DNA from 3 places in the Mesorhizobium bavaricum genome. Region 1 is predicted to be linked to each of the others. Evidence: riboswitches for the same ligand, from Rfam matches in the RefSeq annotation. Region 1 holds a riboswitch; each other region holds the start of a gene.

Region 1 (5,624 bases):
GCGACGTGCTGCAGTACATCTTTGGCAAGCTCTTCGGAAAACACCGTTTTTCGCCGAACGTCTCGCCGTCGAAAACCTGGGAAGGTCTGATCGGCGGACTGGTGTCGGCGAGCCTGCTCGGCGCGCTGTTGTCCTTCGTGACACCTTTCTCGCCATTGCAGGCGGCAGCCGTGGCCTTCATCGCCTGCTCGATGGGTTTTCTGGGCGGGCTGGTCGCCTCGGCGATCAAGCGCGACCAGGGCGTCAAGGACTGGGGCCACCTGATCGAGGGCCATGGCGGCATGATGGACCGCACCGACAGCCTGGTCTTCGCTGCCCCGGTTTTCTTTCACATCGTGCGCTATTTCTGGACGGTCTGAGGCGGGAACTCTTGCCCAGCGCGATCGGGCCCACCGCGATCAGAGCCGGTTGCGGATGAGCATGGTGACGACGAAGAACGCTCCGACTGAGCTGGTGATGATGCCGATCGGCAGTTCCTGCGGCGGCAGCAAGGTTCGGGCGAGAAGATCGCTTACCAGTAAAAGCACCGCGCCGAAGACCGCGCAGCCGGCAACCAGCCGCAGATGCAAAGGACCCGCCAGCGGCCGCGACAGATGCGGGATCATCAGCCCGACGAAGCCGATGACGCCGGCGACCGAGACCAGGATCGCCGTCGCGAACGCGGCGACGAGGAAGGTCATCCTGCGCATCCGCGCCACCGGCACACCAAGGCTTTCGGCGGCATTTTCGCCGGCCAGGAAAGCATCGAGCCGGCGGTGGTTCCATAGCGCATAAGCCAGGATGGTGCCCGCACCCAGCGCGCCGAGCCAGATGTTGTCCCAGCGCGCCAGGCCGAGCCCGCCCATCGTCCAGAACAGAACCGAGTGGGCGGCGCGCTGATCGCCGGCAAAGACCAGGTAGTTGGTCAGGGCGGTGAACATGAACGACACGGCAAGGCCGGCGAGGATCAGCCGCTCCGGCCCTTGCCCCCTCACCCGCGCAACCAGAAGCAGAACAACGCCGGCAGCCAATATGCCGCCGGTGAAGGCCGCGACCGGCAACGTCCAGATGCCAAAACTGTCGCCGAAGACGGTGATGACGGAAACCGCGCCGGCAGCTGCGCCGGAAGACAGGCCGAACAGGAACGGATCGGCCAGATCATTGCGGGTCACCGTCTGCAGCAGCGCACCGACGACGCCCAGGCCAGCGCCGACGCAGATGGCCAGGATCGTGCGCGGCAGCCGCAGGTCGACGACGATCTTGCCGACCGGGCCGGACACGTCGTGCCCACCCAGCCCAGTTGCATGGCCGAGCGAAGCCACGACGTCCGTCAATGGGATCAGCGTCGAGCCATAGGCGATCGACAGCAAGGCGAGCGCGGCGATCGCCGCCGCTCCCGCCATCATGGCGAGTGCGAATGCCTTGTGCCGCAAGCCTGGAAATGCGTCGCGTCCATCAGGGCTCATGCGACGCACTTCCCAGATCTTTTCTTCGTGCATGTCGTTGGCAAAAACCGCTGCGCACTTTTGAGCGACATGCCTCAAAATGCTTCCGGATGCATCGCCTTGGCGATCTTGTCGATCGCTTCGATGTTGGCGGGCCCAGGCGTCAGCTCGGCATAGCGCAGGGCGACAAAACGCTCGTTCTTGACCGCGTCCGTTTCTTTCATCGCCGGATGCGCCTTCAGGAAATCGAGCAGTTTCTTGTAGCCGCCGCCGTCCTGGTAATCGAGCAGGATGAGGAATTGCGGGTTGCGAGAGGCCACCGTTTCCCAGTCCGTATTGCCCCAGCTGGTGTCCATATCGGCCATGATGTTGTCACCGCCAGCAGCAGTGATCATGGCGCTGGGGATGGCGAACTTGCCCGCGGTAAAGGGTTTGTCCTCGCCGGAATCATAGAGGAACACCCGCGTGCCCTTGCGGTCGCCGACCTTGGCGGTGATGTCGGCGAGCTGCGTCTTCCAGCCCGAAACGAGCTTTTGCGCCTCAGCCTCCTTGCCAAAAATCTTGCCCAGCTTTTCGACGTCGCCATAGAGCAGGTCCATCGAGGCGGCAGGGCGGTTCTTGTCGAGATGGACGCAGCTTTCCGTCAGAACCAGCGTCTTGATGCCATGCGGGGCAAGCGTGTCGGGCGTCACTTCGCCGCCCGGCTTCATGCCGTAGTACCAGCCGGCGAAGAAGAAATCGGGCTCGACCGCGACGAGGTTTTCAAGCGTCGGATATTTGGGGGCGAGTTCAGGGATCGAGCCCTGCTCGGCCTTGAATTCGGGACCGACCTTGTACCATCCGGTGATGCCGGTCAGGCCGACGATCGACGGCTGCAGTTTCAGCGCAAAAGTCATCTCGGCCATGTTGAGGTCATGGATGACGGCACGCTTCGGCGGCGCGTCGAAGGTCAGCGGTTTGCCGCAGCTGTCGACGGTCACAGGGAAGGCGAAGGCTGTCGAGACCAGCAGCGAGAAGACAAGCGAAAAGGCGAGGCGTTTCAAGGTAAGTGCTCCTTTGTTGAACAGGGATTGGGCGGAACGGCTTCGATCAGGATGGCGGCGCGGCGCGGTTCGGCACCTCGAACACCGTCAGTTCGCGGTCTTCGGTCGGATGGCGCAGACGAAAGACGTCGACGCCGAAAATCTCGCGGATCAGCTGTTGGGTCAGCGCTTCGCGCGGCGCGGCGAACGCTTGCAGGCGGGCATTGTTCATCACCGCGACCCTGGTGGCGAAGGGGGCCACCAGGGCCAGATCGTGCAGCACCGCGATCACCGTCATGCCGAAGCCGGCCACGAGTTCGAGCAGTTCGCCACGGGCGCGCGGGTCGAGGTGGTTGGTGGGCTCGTCGAGGAACAGAATTTTTGGCTCCTGCGCGATGGCGCGCGCCAGCTGGGCGCGCTGGCGCTCGCCCCCCGACAGCGAGCCGATGGTGCGGCCAAGCAGCGGCAGCAGGCCGGTCCGGCGCAGCGCGTCGACGACAATGTCGCGTTCGTCGCTCCTGCGCCTCAGCCCGGCGTGCGGAACCCGGCCAAGCTCGACATAGTCGATCACCGCCAGCCGCGGATCGGGCTGGTCGGTCTGGCCGACCACGGCGATATGCAGTGCCCGCTCGGCGGCCGAAATCCTGTCCAGCCGGCGCCCGCCAAGCTTCACCTCGCCGGAACTTGGCCGCAGCATGCCCGACAGCATGCGCAGCAGCGTCGTCTTGCCGGCGCCGTTGGGGCCGATGATGGCGAGGCGATCGCTCGCGGCCACCGACAGGCTGACCGCATGGACCAGATCCCGGCCATTCGCCATGGCACTGAGGTCACGCGCTTCGAGAACCGGCGCTGTCATCGGCTGTTTCCCGCCGGATTGCCCGGGCCCGGGATGCGGGCCAGCGTCTTGCCGGCCAACCCCGCCGGGCGCTGTCCCGAATTGCACCAGCCATCGGCGAGCGAGGCATAGAGCTTGGCGAATCGCACGAGATCGACGACATCGGCCTGCGCATCGATGGAGCCGAAGAGATAGGCAGCCTTGCCCGATGCCTGGAAGGCTACCGTCAAGGGCCTTGCACAGCCGGCCATGCAAGCCACGCCCTCGACCGTGAAGCCATGCGCCACGGCGGGTTCATGGTGGGCCGAGAGCCGGGAACGCAAATCGGAGCACAAATTTTCACCCGACCTGATCCCTGTCGGGACGTCGCGGCAAAGCGTGCAGACAATAATGCGGTGAATACGATCTGTGGCGCCGTCCAACTTTCCGTCTTTCTCGATTGGCGACGGAAGGATGTTGGCGAATCGGCCGACAAGACCGACGTCCACGTCTCCTCCCGGCACACCCCGTCCGGTCAACTCATGCTGATGGCAGGTCTCCTGGCTCGCGGGTCGTTGCGCCATCCTGCCTTCCCAGCCTTGCCGGCCAGTGGCATTTACGGATTTTGCTCGCCGCTTACAGTTGCGGGGGCAGCCACGGCCTCGACCCTTTGGGGATCTCACCGTGTTCCCTTTTCACCCCTTGCCTTGCGGCCAGGGGACCATCACCGGGCCAGCGTAGATTTCCATCGATCGCATCGCAACGGTTTTTTGCGACGTCGCGGCTCCATTCAAATGTAATAACATTACGTTTGAAGCGATATTCCGCGACGATGTCAACTCCACTTGTCGCGCAACACGGCGGCGGCAGTGGCAGCTGCTCGAAATGGGCTCGCCGCCGGAGGTAGAAGGTGGCCGTGGGGCCGAGCGAGTTGGCACTACGGTTGCCGAGGGCGAGAACCTTGACGGCGCAAGCGGCGGCAGTCTGTAGTCGCGGCAGGCTCGGCCGACAGAGGAGGTGCCATATGGAAAAGATCATCCTGGACTGCGACCCAGGGCATGATGACGCTATCGCCATCCTGCTGGCGGCAGGCAATCCGAAGATCGATCTCCTCGGTATCACCACGGTTTCGGGCAACCACAATGTCGAGAACACCACGCGCAATGCGCTTTCCGTATGCACCGCCTATGGCATCAAGGTACCGGTGGCGAAGGGCTCTCCCGGCCCGCTCCTCATCGATCAGGTGCTGGCTGTCGAGATCCACGGCGAGACCGGGCTCGACGGCCCCGTACTGCCGCCCGCCTCGTTCGAGCTCGATAGGCGGCACGCCGTCGACTTCATCATCGACACCGTCATGGCGCATGAGCCGAAGACGATCACTCTGGTGCCGGTCGGTCCCTACACAAACATCGCGCTTGCCGTGCGCAAGGACCCCCGCATCGTCGAGCGGGTGAAACGGGTCGTCGCGATGGGGGGAAGCTATACCAGGGGCAACATCACGCCCGCGGCGGAGTTCAACGTCTATGCCGATCCGGACGCCGCCGACGTGGTGTTCCGGGCCACCTGGGACGTCACCATGGTGGGGCTCGACCTGACGCATCAGGCGCTCGCCACCACGGGGCTTCAGGACCGGGTGCGCGCGGTAGGCGGCCCGATTGCCAAGTTCATCCTCGATATCTGGGAGTTCATCGCGACGACGCATGGTGGCCTCCTGCAGATCGAGTATCCCGCCGTCCATGACGCATGCTGCGTCGCGGCCATGATCGACCCGACCGTCTTCACCACCGAGAAGGCCGATATCCGCGTCGAGCTTGCCGGCCGGTGGACCAAAGGCATGACGGTCTGCAATTTCGAGAAGATGGGCGGCATGCACCATTTCGGCGGCACGGCGAGCGAGCAGGTCGACTTCCGCCACACCGTGGCGATGAAGCTCGACCATCAAAAATTCTGCGATTTGATTGTGGATGCGCTGGAGCGTCTAACCAAGAACAAGGCGAACTGATCTCTGCGACTGTCATGAGGCGCGAAGCAGCCATTCCTTGCAGGATTAGTCTTGCCTCCAAAACATAACAAGGCCCCGCGCGGGGCCTTGTCATATCCAACCTTGGTGGCTGGCTCCCTCACTTCCCCATCATCTGCTTGGCATTTTCCGCCGTGATCGCCGTCGTCTCCACTGTCACTGTCGGCTCCACCGAAGTGGCGCAATCGAGCAGAATCTTCTTCGACATCTCGATCGCTTCCTTGGCACCGGTCGGATAGGTGAAGGTCGCCGCCCAGTCGCCTTTCGCTACCGCTTCGATGCCGCCGGCAGGTCCCGGCAAGCCATCGGTGCCGATGATCTTGACGTCCTTGCCGGCACCCTTG
Region 2 (5,624 bases), on a different replicon from region 1:
ATTCTGCGCAGCGATTGAGATTTAGGACGCCGCTCGTGAATCTCGGCCATCTGCGCATCGCGATTGGGCGCGGTCCGAACACCCCTGCCGGCTCCGCCAGGAGCAAGCCAACACCGCACTTTCCGCGATGGCTTTCCTGGATCCGGGGCCGGATCTTTCACCATCAAGACACAAGGGGTCCGCCAGCCAGCTGCGGCCGCTCGGCTTCGCCTTCGCGGCGATCGTGATTGGAGACAGAGGCAGACGGAGCCATTGAGCGGGAGTTGGCCAGCTGCAGATGGCAGAGCGTCTATGCCGCTCAACAGCCTCCAGAAGTGCCGTCTGAACGTTCCCCGGCTTTGGCCCTGCATCCGGTTTCCCGGAACACGCTCCGCGGACCGGCGCCGCGTGATCGCCAATGCCTCCCCCCGATGGTTGGGAGCGGGGTTTCGGCGATCAAGGTCGGGGAGACGATAGTGACACTGGATGATCCCAATACGGAATAATCCGAAACCGGCTAGCGGAGAGCGTTCTCGTTCCTGGTCGGCCCCATTCGAGGCCCGCCTCCTTTGATGGCCCGCCAACGGCAGCCTCTCGAACAGCTGACTTCGACGCGCCGTAACAAGGGCCTCGGCCAGGCCCAGGCTGCTGAGGCGCTTCGTCACCGGCAGCTCGATTTCTTTGGGCGCCGGATAGACTCTCCCAGATTGCCCGGTGTGTGGCGTTGCCGCTCACCGCCGGCGAGTGTCACCGAGCCCTACGCGGTCTGCGCTTTTTTCCCGAATTGCGCGTGCTGCAGCCACCATGTTCATCAGGGCAGGGCGGACCTCCTCCCATCTGCGCGTCTTGAGACCGCAGTCGGGATTCACCCACAGTTGGCCATCCAACAATCGCTCGCGCGCAAGCATGATGAGGTTGGAAATCTCCCCCACTTCCGGGACCCGCGGCGAGTGAATGTCATAGACACCAGGACCGATCCCGTTCGGATACTTGAAGCTTCGGAGCGTATCGAGCAGTTCCATCTGCGAGCGCGAGGTTTCAATGGAGATCACATCGGCATCCATTGCGGCAATCGCGTCCACGATATCGCCGAACTCGGAGTAGCACATATGGGTGTGGATCTGGGTCGCATCGCCGACCGCCGATGAAGCCAGCCGGAAGCATTCGACGGCCCAGTCGAGATAGGCCTGCCAGTCGGCCTCGCGCAGCGGCAAGCCCTCGCGCAGTGCGGCTTCGTCGATCTGGATCATCCTGGCGCCGGCCTTTTCGAGGTCGCTCACTTCATCGCGAATGGCGAGCGCGACCTGGCGGCAGACGGCTGAGCGCGGAAGGTCGTCCCGGACGAAGGACCAGTTGAGGATCGTCACCGGGCCGGTAAGCATGCCCTTCACCGGCTTTAGCGTCAGCGACTGGGCATATCGCCACCAGTGTACTGTCATCGGCTGTTGTCGCGACACATCTCCAATGATGATCGGGGGGCGCACAAAGCGCGAGCCATAGCTCTGCACCCACCCGTGTTGCGTGAAGACGAAGCCGCAGAGCTGCTCGGCGAAATACTGCACCATGTCGTTGCGCTCGAATTCGCCGTGGACCAGCACGTCGAGTCCGATCTCTTCTTGCCAGCGAACGGCGGCTTCTATCTCTTTCTTCAGGAACGCCTCATAGTCGACGTAACTCAGCTCGCCTTTGGCATGGGCTGCCCGCGCCTTGCGAACCTCGACTGTTTGCGGGAAGGAGCCGATCGTCGTGGTGGGAAAGGAAGGCAAGCCAAACGTGTCGGCCTGAAGCTTGGAGCGCATGGCGAATGCGCTCTTCCGGCGCGTCATGCCGACCTTGATGCTGGCGACCCGGCCTTCGACGAGCGGATCATGCACCTTCGCGGATGTCGCGCGAACGGCGGCAGCCTCAGCCGATGCCTCCAGTTCGGCGGCGACCGCGTCCCGGCCTTCGGCCAGGGCACGGGCGAGCACGACCAGTTCGCCGGTCTTTTGCGCCGCGAAGGCGAGCCACGACTTCACATCCGCATCGAGTGCCGTCTCCATGTCCAGGTCGATCGGCACATGCAGCATCGAGCAGGACGGGGCGATCTCCACGCGGTCCAGCGGCCAGCCGGCGACGATCGGCTTGATGCGGTCAAGTATGGCAGGCAGGTTCGCGCGCCAGACGTTGCGCCCGTCGATCAGCCCGAGCGAGAGCACAAGGTCCTTCTGCGCGAGCCGGCCGACGGGCTCCAACTGCTCTGGAGCGCGCACGAGATCGACGTGCAGTCCCGCCACGGGCAGAGAAATTGCGGTCTCGAGATTGTCTCCCAGCGATCCGAAATAGGTAGCGACCATGATCTTCAACTCCGGTGCTGCTTTTGACAGCCGGCAGTAGGCGAATTGGAGCGCATCCCGTTCGTTGGGAATCAGGTCGAGCACGAGGGCCGGCTCATCGATCTGCACCCAATCGGCTCCCGCGAGCCTCAGCCTCCGCAGGAGCTCCTCGTAGACGGGCAGCAGCCGTGGCAGGAGCGCGACAGGGTTGAAACCTTTCTCAGATGACTTCGCCAACTTGAGAAAGGTGACCGGTCCAAGCAGGACCGGGCGCGTGTGGATGCCGAGCGCCTTGGCCTCGAGGAAATGATCGACCGGTTTCGCCGACGAGAGGGCAAAGCTCTGATCGTCCGTGAGTTCCGGCACAATGTAGTGATAGTTGGTGTCGAACCATTTGGTCATTTCCATCGCGGCAAGGCCATGCCCGTTGGCCGCATGCTCGTCACCGGCATGTCCACAATCAGCGTTCTGACCTTGGTTGCCGCGCGCCATGGCGAAATAGGTATCGAGTGGGACCTCGCCGTCAGTCCAGACGTATCGTGCCGGCACGGCGCCGACCATGGTGACGGTGTCGAGCACATGGTCATAAAGCGAGAAATCGTTGGACGGGATTTTCGACACGCCGTGATCGTGCTGCTCCCTCCAGCTAGCCTCGCGTAGCGCCTTCGCCGTCGCGAGCAGGTCGGCAGCGGGAGATTTTCCGGACCAGTAGCTTTCAAGCGCGAATTTCAGTTCCCGCCGTCGACCGATACGCGGCACGCCGAGCGTTGCCACAGGAATTTGTTGAGAGACAGTCATGCCATACCCCGATGGTTGGGGCGTGGGGACAAGGAACGCGCGAGCAGGCGGCACGAAGCCGGGCTACTGCGACCACCGAGACACCCCGCCCGTGGACGTTGTTCGTCGTGGCAGGTCTCCTGGCTCGCGGGTCAAAGCCTCTGCCCGTCTTCCCGAGGCCGTTCGCCTCAGTGACACCAATGGGCTTGGCTCGCCGCTAACAGTTGCGGGGGCAGCGCCGGCATCGCACCGGCTTCCCTCTTAGCTCCGCTACGGCAGTGCCGCGCGGAGAACCATGACATACGCACAATCACAGCCGCTTCGCTCCTTGTCAATACATATAACGGGATGTTTATGTGATGATGCGAATAATGCCCTTGCGCTGATCGGTCTCTTTCGCCCAAAGCCGCGTATGATGCCGCCTCTCATCAGTGCAGGCTCGGAGAGGTCCTTGTCCCCATCGGCGACGCCGGATCAGATCGAGGTCGCCGGGCTCAAGGGCGTAAAGTCGGGCCAGGTCGTCACGGTCCCCCGGGAATCCCGGTAGTTGTTCCCCGCTCGGCTTTGCTCAGCGTGCTTGCGCATTCGCCCATCAGCGCGCTGATGACCACGTCCGGTAGCGGAAAGGAGAGGTGGCGCTGCAGGTCGGCGGGTTGGGGCTGGGCCGTCAGCGTCTCGAACAACTGCGTGGCGATCGCCTCGACCTGCTGCGCGAGCAGCTTCACCCTGCGGTTGCTGAAGGCCGGCGTCACGATCGTGCGTAACCGGGCATGCTCGCCCCCCTCGTGCGAGACCAGCCATCCCGGCGAACCGAGAATCACCGAATCCGCGGTGAATGCCGCACTCTCTAAGCGACGGAAGGGCGGAAGCTGACCGGCAGGCGCTGCGGGCAGCGAATGACGTAAGACGGCATGTAGACGACGTCCTCCGCAGCGATGGTCAGCGCCAGATCCTCCAGCCGCCCGAACAGCGCGGGGAAGGCGCAGCGCAATTCCAGGCGCGCCAGCGCAGCGCCCAGGCAGGAATGCGGCCCCTCGCCGAATGACAGGTGCGGGTTGTGCCGCCGGGTGACATCGAACCTGTCGGCGCCGGGACCGAAGGCCTTTTCGTCCCGGTTCGCCGCATGGAACGCCATCAGGACGGCATCGCCGCGGCGGACCATGCATCCGTCGATCTCCACGTCCTGGGTGGCATAGCGGAACGGCAGATTGGCCGCTGAGCTGCCCCAGCGCAGGATCTCCTCGATCGCCTGTGACCACGGAACTTGGCCGCTGCGCACCAAGTGCAGTTGCTGCGGATGCGTCAGCAATGCCAGCACGCCATTGCCGATGACGCCGGCGGTGGTCACGAAGCCCGCAGAGAGCACCATGAACAGCATGTCGATGAGCTCGGTGTCGGAAACGAGCTCGCCTTTGTCACGCGCGACGATCAGGGCCGAAGCCAGATCATCGCCGAGCTGGCCCCGCTTGAGCGCGATCAGGCGACGGAAGAACTCCGGGATGCGCTGCCGCGTCTGTCGCACCTCTTCGGCTGTGGCGGAGGTGTTGGCCAGGCTGTAGGTGAGCGCGACGATCTCTTCGCGCTGTTCGTCCGGCAAACCGAACAGTTCGGCGATCACGTTGGTGGGCAGCGGAGCGGCGAACTCGCTCATCAGATCGGCACTGCCGCCGCGCTGCGCCATCTCGGCCAGGAGTCGATCGACGCATTGTTCGACCCGTGGCGCCAGCAAGGCGATACGACTGGGCGCGAAGCTGCTGGACAGCAGGCCGCGCAAGCGCCGGTGATCGGCGCCGTGCGCCGTGGTCATGTTGTCCACTTTGCATATCCCGATCAGCGGATGATCCTCGGGAATCTCGCCGTCCTGCAGCGCCCGCCACTGTCGCCAGTCCTTGTTGAAACGCTGGTCGGAAAGCATCTGCCTGAGCGTCTGGTGACGGGCTGCCGCCCAGGTCACCACATCGCCTGGCAGCGACACTCGCGCCATCCCCCCCTGCCGCAGAATCGCAGAAGAAAGACGATCAAGTTGCGTGGGAGCGGCCGGCACACCGATCACGTCGCAATGATCGTTTTCTACGCGCATGCCAACAACTCCTTTAAGAACCATCGCGGGTCCACTTCTCGGCACGGAAGATCCGCGCGCGGACTTCGAAAAGTGCGCTTCGTCCTCAGAAGCGGTAGGTGAGACCTGCGCCTATCAACCAGGGATCGAGCTTGGCCTTGCCCGTGAGCTTGGCGCCGGCGACAGTGACGTCGAAGTCGGGCTTGAGGAAAAGCTTCTTCACGTCGAAGTTGACGCCCCAGTGCTCGTCCACCATGTAGTCGAATCCGACCTGCAGCGCGGCGCCGAATGTGTTCTTGACCTTGAGATCATCGGCGCTGCCGGCTTGCTGATGATAGAAGATCGTATAGTTCACGCCGGCGCCGAGATAGGGTTTGAAGGCGTCGAAATCGGTAAAATGATACTGCAATGTCACCGTTGGCGGCAGCAGCCAAACCTTGCCGACCTTGCCAAGCCCGCCGATCGCACCTTGGCCATCGATGTTGGCATAGGTG
Region 3 (5,624 bases), 1.6 Mb from region 1:
AACCGTTTTAAGGGCCTATGCTGCAACGCGGCGAGGGTTAGCGCAGCACTTCCAACGAAGCAAGTCAAACCTTGTTCAAAACGCGGTGCTGGACGGCATATCCGAGGAAACTGGTCCGATCCGCTCCTGTTTGATTTCCTTCGCTTTTTACTCCACTTTTCTCTCCTGACATGGTTGCCGCCAAAACCCTGCTAGCATGGGCCGGAATCACCCATCAGAACTTCGGCCAACCACCCTCAGAGTGACGCCTGCATGAAGGAAAAGATCTCGCTCCCCATGGCCCGGCGCATCGCGCTTGCCGCCCAGGGGTTTCTCGATCCCCGCCCCGTCGGTACGCCCGACCGCCGCCATTTCGCCCGCGTGCTGGCCCGCACCGGCCTGCTGCAGATCGATTCCGTCAGTGCGGTGGTGCGCGCTCATTATATGCCGCTCTATTCGCGCCTCGGCCCCTACCCGCTTGCCTTGCTTGATAACGCGGCCGTGACGCGCAAGCGCACGGTATTCGAATACTGGGCGCACGAGGCCTCCTTCCTGCCGGTCGAGACATACCCGCTGATGCGCTGGCGCATGCAGCGGGCCGAGCGCGGCGATGAAATGTATCTCGGCCTCGCCAAATGGGGCCGCGAACACGCTGGCTACATCGAACAGATCTACCGCGAGGTCGTCGATCGCGGCCCGATCGCCGCCTCCGCGCTCGAAGGCCAGAAAGGCTCCGGCGGCTGGTGGGGCTGGAGCCATGCCAAGCATGCCTTCGAATGGCTGTTCTGGGCCGGGCGCATCACCACGGCCCACCGTCGCGGTTTCGAGCGGTTCTACGATCTGCCGGAGCGCGTGCTGCCGCAGGCGATCCTCGACCTGCCGGTGCCGGCCGCCGAGGACGCGCATCGCGAGTTGCTGCGCATCTCGGCCCGCGCCCACGGCATTGCGACGGCCGGCGACTTAAGAGACTACTACCGCCTGTCGCCCGCCGACATGAAAGGCCGGCTGGAGGAACTGGTCGAACTCGGCGAGCTGTTGCCGGTACGCGTCCAAGGCTGGGACAAGCCGGCTTATCTTCATAAAGACGCCCGCCTGCCACGAAAAATCGAGACCCGCGCTCTGCTGGCGCCGTTCGATCCGGTGGTCTTCGAACGGTCGCGCACCGAGCGACTGTTCGATTTCCACTACCGTATCGAGATCTACACGCCGGCCGAAAAGCGCCAATACGGCTATTACGTCCTGCCGTTCCTGCTCGGTGACAGGATCGTCGCTCGCGTCGACCTCAAGGCCGACCGACCGGCCGGCGTGTTACGCGTCCATGCTGCTTACGCAGAGCCCGGCGCGCCGGCTGAAACCGCAGCCCAACTGTTCGAGGAACTGAAGTCCATGCAGGGATGGCTGGGGCTCGAACGCCTCGAAGTCACCCCGGCTGGTGATTTGGGTCCGGCGCTGGCCGACCTGACCGTGTCGTAAGCTCGCGTTGACACCACTGCCCGCAAAAGCCTAAATCCGTTCCAGACGGTCTCTTCTCTTCAACGAGAGGAGCCAAGAGGGAATGCGGTGCGGGATCTCGGTCTCAAATCCGCGGCTGTCCCCGCAACTGTAAGCGAAGAGCCAAGGCCGAAAGCCACTGGGACGGTCCCGGGAAGGCGGCACCAAGGCGAGGACTCGCGAGCCAGGAGACCTGCCGTCTACGACTACAGAATCCGATCGCCCGGCGGGTTTCCGGGCAAGGAGTTCGATTTTTGGACCATGACAGCAGTTTTTCGGCTGGCACAGCGGATGTTTCGTCCGGCCATGATGATGCCCTGGCCGGCGTCACCGTCATCGTCTGTGCCTCCTGTCGCGACGAAACCGGCTCCGACGCCCATCCCCGCGCCGGCGAACTGCTGGCCGAGGACACGCGCCGCGCCGCTTCTGGCGAAGATGTTCGGGTCCGCAGCGTCGAATGCCTCGGCAATTGCAAGCGCCGGCTTAGTGCCGCCATCCTGCGCGATGGCTGCTGGAGCTATGTCTTCGGCGACCTGACCGCGACCAGCGGCGCCGACCTCGTCTCTGGCGCAAAACTCTTCGCCACCTCGACCGACGGCCTCATTCCCTGGCGTGGCCGCCCCGATAGCCTGAAGCGTGGCCTCGTCGCCCGCATCCCTCCCCTCGACCTGTTGAAGGACTGATCATGACCGCTTCCGTCTCCCGCGTTCCCTGCACCGTCGTCACCGGCTTCCTCGGCGCCGGCAAGACGACGCTGATCCGCCATCTCCTGGAAAACGCCGGCGGCAAGCGGATCGCCATCATCGTCAATGAGTTCGGCGACATCGGCATCGACGGCGAGATCCTGAAGGGCTGCGGCATCGACACATGCCCCGAGGAAAACATCGTCGAACTGGCCAATGGCTGCATCTGCTGCACCGTTGCCGACGATTTCGTGCCGGCGCTCGACCAGATCCTGTCGCTGACGCCGAAGGTCGACCACATCCTGATCGAGACCTCCGGCCTCGCTCTGCCCAAACCGCTGGTCCAGGCTTTCCAGTGGCCGACGGTGAAGAGCCGCGTGACGGTCGATGGCGTCATCGCCGTCGTCGATGGACCGGCGCTGGCCGAAGGCCGTGTCGCCAACGACATGGACGCACTTCAGGCGCAGCGCGCGCAGGACACGACACTCGATCACGACGATCCGGTCGAGGAAGTGTTCGAGGATCAGATCGCTTGTGCCGACCTGATCATCCTGTCGAAGAGCGACCTGATGGATGCCGCCGGCTCGGCCCGCGCCAACGCCATCATCAACGAGCACATCGCTCGCGCCGTGAAGATCGTGCCGACGTCGCAGGGCAAGGTCGATCCGTCGGTGTTGCTCGGCCTTGGCCTTGCCGTCGAGGATGACATCGAAAACCGTAAGACCCATCACGACGACGAGCTCGACCACGAGCATGACGACTTCGACAGTTTTATTGTCGACATAGCGTCGATCGCCAATCCGGATGAGCTGGCAAAACGCGTCGCTACCGCCGCCGAGGAAGAAAACGTGCTGCGCGTGAAAGGCTTTGTCGAGGTCGGCGGCAAGCCGATGCGGCTCTTGCTGCAGGCTGTCGGACCGCGCGTCAATCATTACTATGACCGCGCCTGGACGGCGCAGGACGACCGCCGCTCGCGCCTCGTCGTCATCGGCCTGAAGGGGCTGAACCGCCCGGCGATCGAGCGTATACTCGCCGGCTGACGCACACCACGGACCGCGATGCACATCCTCACCACGACCTCCGCCTCGCTCGACGACCTCGCCGAGCCGGTCGATCTGCGGCAGACGCCGGCGGATATCGTGGCCCTGTCCTTCACCGACAGCGATCTCGCCGGGCTGGCGGCAGCATGGAAGACCGATGCCGACCGCTTGCCCTCGATGCGGCTGGCTGCCTTGCGCGACCTGCGCCATCCCATGTCCGTCGACCTCTGGATCGACAGCGTCGCCCGCCACGCCAAAATCATCCTCGTGCGCATCCTCGGCGGCTACAACTGGTGGCGATACGGCTGCGACCAGCTTGCTTCGACCGCCCGCGCACGCGGCATAAAACTGGCGCTGCTGCCCGGCGAATGCCGCGACGAGGATCTGCGCCTGATCGAAGCCTCGACGCTGTCGCGTGAGGAATTGGACGGCCTGCTCGACTATTTCCGCGAGGGCGGCCCGGCCAATATGAGCGCACTGGTGCAGAAGCTGGCGCGGTTGGCTGGGGCCAAGAGCACCGTCACAGCACCGGTGGCTGTACCGAAGGCGGGATTTTATGAGCCGGGGCGCGGTGTCGTTGATGACCTGGATGTCGTCCGGATGTCCAAGAACGGTAGCGATCCTTCCCACGTCTACGCCCCCGTCACCCCCATCCTGTTCTACCGCTCGATGCTGCTCGCCGCCGATGTCGCGCCCATCGACGCCCTTTTTGAAGCGCTCAGGCAGCGCGGCATCAACCCGGTCCCCATCTTCGTCTCCAGCCTCAAGGACCGGGCATCCCTGACGTTCGTGGAAACCGCACTGACCACGCTCAAACCTGCCGCCATCATCACCGCGACCGCCTTCGCGTCCGGCGCCGAACCCGGTGTTGAGACCCTGTTCGACCGCGCCGGCGTGCCTGTCTTCCAGGTCATCGTCGCCACCACCCGCCACGATATCTGGGAAAACAACCAGCGCGGGCTGGCGCCCGCCGACCTCGCCATGCATGTCGTGCTGCCGGAGCTCGACGGCCGCATCCTGGCCGGCGCGATTTCCTTCAAGGGCGAGACCGAGGTCGATCCCGCACTTGGTCACCGCGCCTTCGCCAACCGGCCGGAGCCCGACCGCGTCGCGCAAGTCGCGGACCGCGTCGCGACCTTCATCAAGCTGCAGGAAACGCCCCGCGCCGAGCGCAAGCTGGCGATCCTGATCCCGGATTATCCCAGTGCGCCCGGCCGCACAGGCTATGCCGTCGGCCTCGACGTGCCGTCCAGCGTGCTGGCCATGCTGCACGACCTCAAGGAACAGGGGTATGCGGTTGACGGGATTCCGCAAACGCCTCGTGAGCTGCTGGATTTGCTGGAAAGTTCAAACCACGGGCTGAAGCTTGGCGACTATCTCTCCTTTTCGACCGAACTGCCAAGGGCTGCAATGGCTGCGGTGGAAGCGGCTTGGGGGAAGGCGGAAGACGAAACCGGATTGCGCGAGGCACCCAGCTCCGCAAAATTCCCCTTCCGCGCCGCCACCTTCGGCAACGTCACCGTGGCGCTCGCCCCCGATCGCGGCCGCTCCGCGGACCGTCGCGCCGACTATCACGACCCGACACTACCGCCGCGCCATGCCCTGATCGCCTTCGGCCTGTGGCTGCGCAAGTCACTCGGCGTCCACGCTCTCATCCATGTCGGCGCCCATGGCACGCTGGAATGGCTGCCCGGCAAGACGGTTGCGCTCTCGGAAAACTGCTTTCCCGAGATCGTCACCGGTCCCCTGCCCGTCATCTATCCCTTCATCGTCTCCAATCCCGGCGAGGCGGCACAAGCCAAACGGCGCATCGCCGCCGTGACTCTTGGCCATTTGCCGCCGCCATTGACCGGCGCCGGGCTGGACGAGGACCAGCACCGGCTCGAGCGGCTGGTCGACGAATACGCCCAGGCCGACGGGCTCGACCGCCGCCGCCGCGATCGTCTGGCCAAGCTGATCGTCGACACCGCGCAGAAAACCGGCCTCGCCTCTGAAGCCGGCGTCGCCAGGACCGACGCGCCCGACGAAGCGCTGCGCCGCATCGACGCCTGGCTCTGCGACCTCAAGGATTTCGCCATCAAGGACGGGCTGCACATCTATGGCCGCGCGCCCGTGGACGAGCCTGACGCCATGCGCCGTCAAAGCGCGGACGCAGAGAAGACGGCTCTGCTCGCGGTACTGGATGGCCGTCACGTCAAGGCCGGCCCGGCCGGCGCGCCGGCACGTGGCCGTTCCGATGTTCTGCCCACCGGCCGCAACCTGTTCACGTCGGATCCGCGCACCATGCCGACGCCGACGGCCTATGATCTCGGCAGGGCTGCAGCGGAAGAAGTCGTGCGCGGCTACCTGCAGTCGCATGGCGACTGGCCGCGTTCGCTGGTTATCGATCTCTGGGGGTCGGCTTCGCTGCGCACCGGCGGCGAAGAAATCG

The links. A riboswitch is a leader RNA that binds a small molecule or an ion and turns the genes downstream of it on or off. The one in region 1 is predicted to bind cobalamin.
Region 2: it holds a riboswitch for cobalamin, as region 1 does, so the genes downstream of both, metE (5-methyltetrahydropteroyltriglutamate--homocysteine S-methyltransferase) here and AC1RZR_RS25895 (DUF1636 family protein) in region 1, are expected to answer to the same signal.
Region 3: it holds a riboswitch for cobalamin, as region 1 does, so the genes downstream of both, AC1RZR_RS18230 (DUF1636 family protein) here and AC1RZR_RS25895 (DUF1636 family protein) in region 1, are expected to answer to the same signal.

The regions. Positions count from the first base shown of each region.
Region 1 is NZ_CM165566.1:5,283,235-5,288,858, forward strand. Features, by position in the region: gene AC1RZR_RS25875 (phosphatidate cytidylyltransferase) at 1-359, shown strand, start outside; gene AC1RZR_RS25880 (FecCD family ABC transporter permease) at 399-1,445, opposite strand; gene AC1RZR_RS25885 (ABC transporter substrate-binding protein) at 1,520-2,467, opposite strand; gene AC1RZR_RS25890 (ABC transporter ATP-binding protein) at 2,514-3,302, opposite strand; gene AC1RZR_RS25895 (DUF1636 family protein) at 3,299-3,784, opposite strand; cobalamin riboswitch at 3,794-4,001, opposite strand; gene AC1RZR_RS25900 (nucleoside hydrolase) at 4,285-5,262, shown strand; gene AC1RZR_RS25905 (substrate-binding domain-containing protein) at 5,381-5,624, opposite strand, start outside.
Region 2 is NZ_JBXAYV010000001.1:261,040-266,663, reverse strand. Features, by position in the region: gene AC1RZR_RS34025 (DUF982 domain-containing protein) at 1-18, shown strand, start outside; gene metE (5-methyltetrahydropteroyltriglutamate--homocysteine S-methyltransferase) at 711-3,068, opposite strand; cobalamin riboswitch at 3,185-3,384, opposite strand; partial or broken gene AC1RZR_RS34015 (cytochrome P450) at 3,659-3,952, opposite strand; gene AC1RZR_RS34010 (cytochrome P450 family protein) at 3,919-5,151, opposite strand; gene AC1RZR_RS34005 (OmpW/AlkL family protein) at 5,237-5,624, opposite strand, start outside.
Region 3 is NZ_CM165566.1:3,715,909-3,721,532, reverse strand. Features, by position in the region: gene AC1RZR_RS18235 (winged helix-turn-helix domain-containing protein) at 253-1,452, shown strand; cobalamin riboswitch at 1,482-1,685, shown strand; gene AC1RZR_RS18230 (DUF1636 family protein) at 1,725-2,153, shown strand; gene cobW (cobalamin biosynthesis protein CobW) at 2,156-3,193, shown strand; gene cobN (cobaltochelatase subunit CobN) at 3,212-5,624, shown strand, end outside.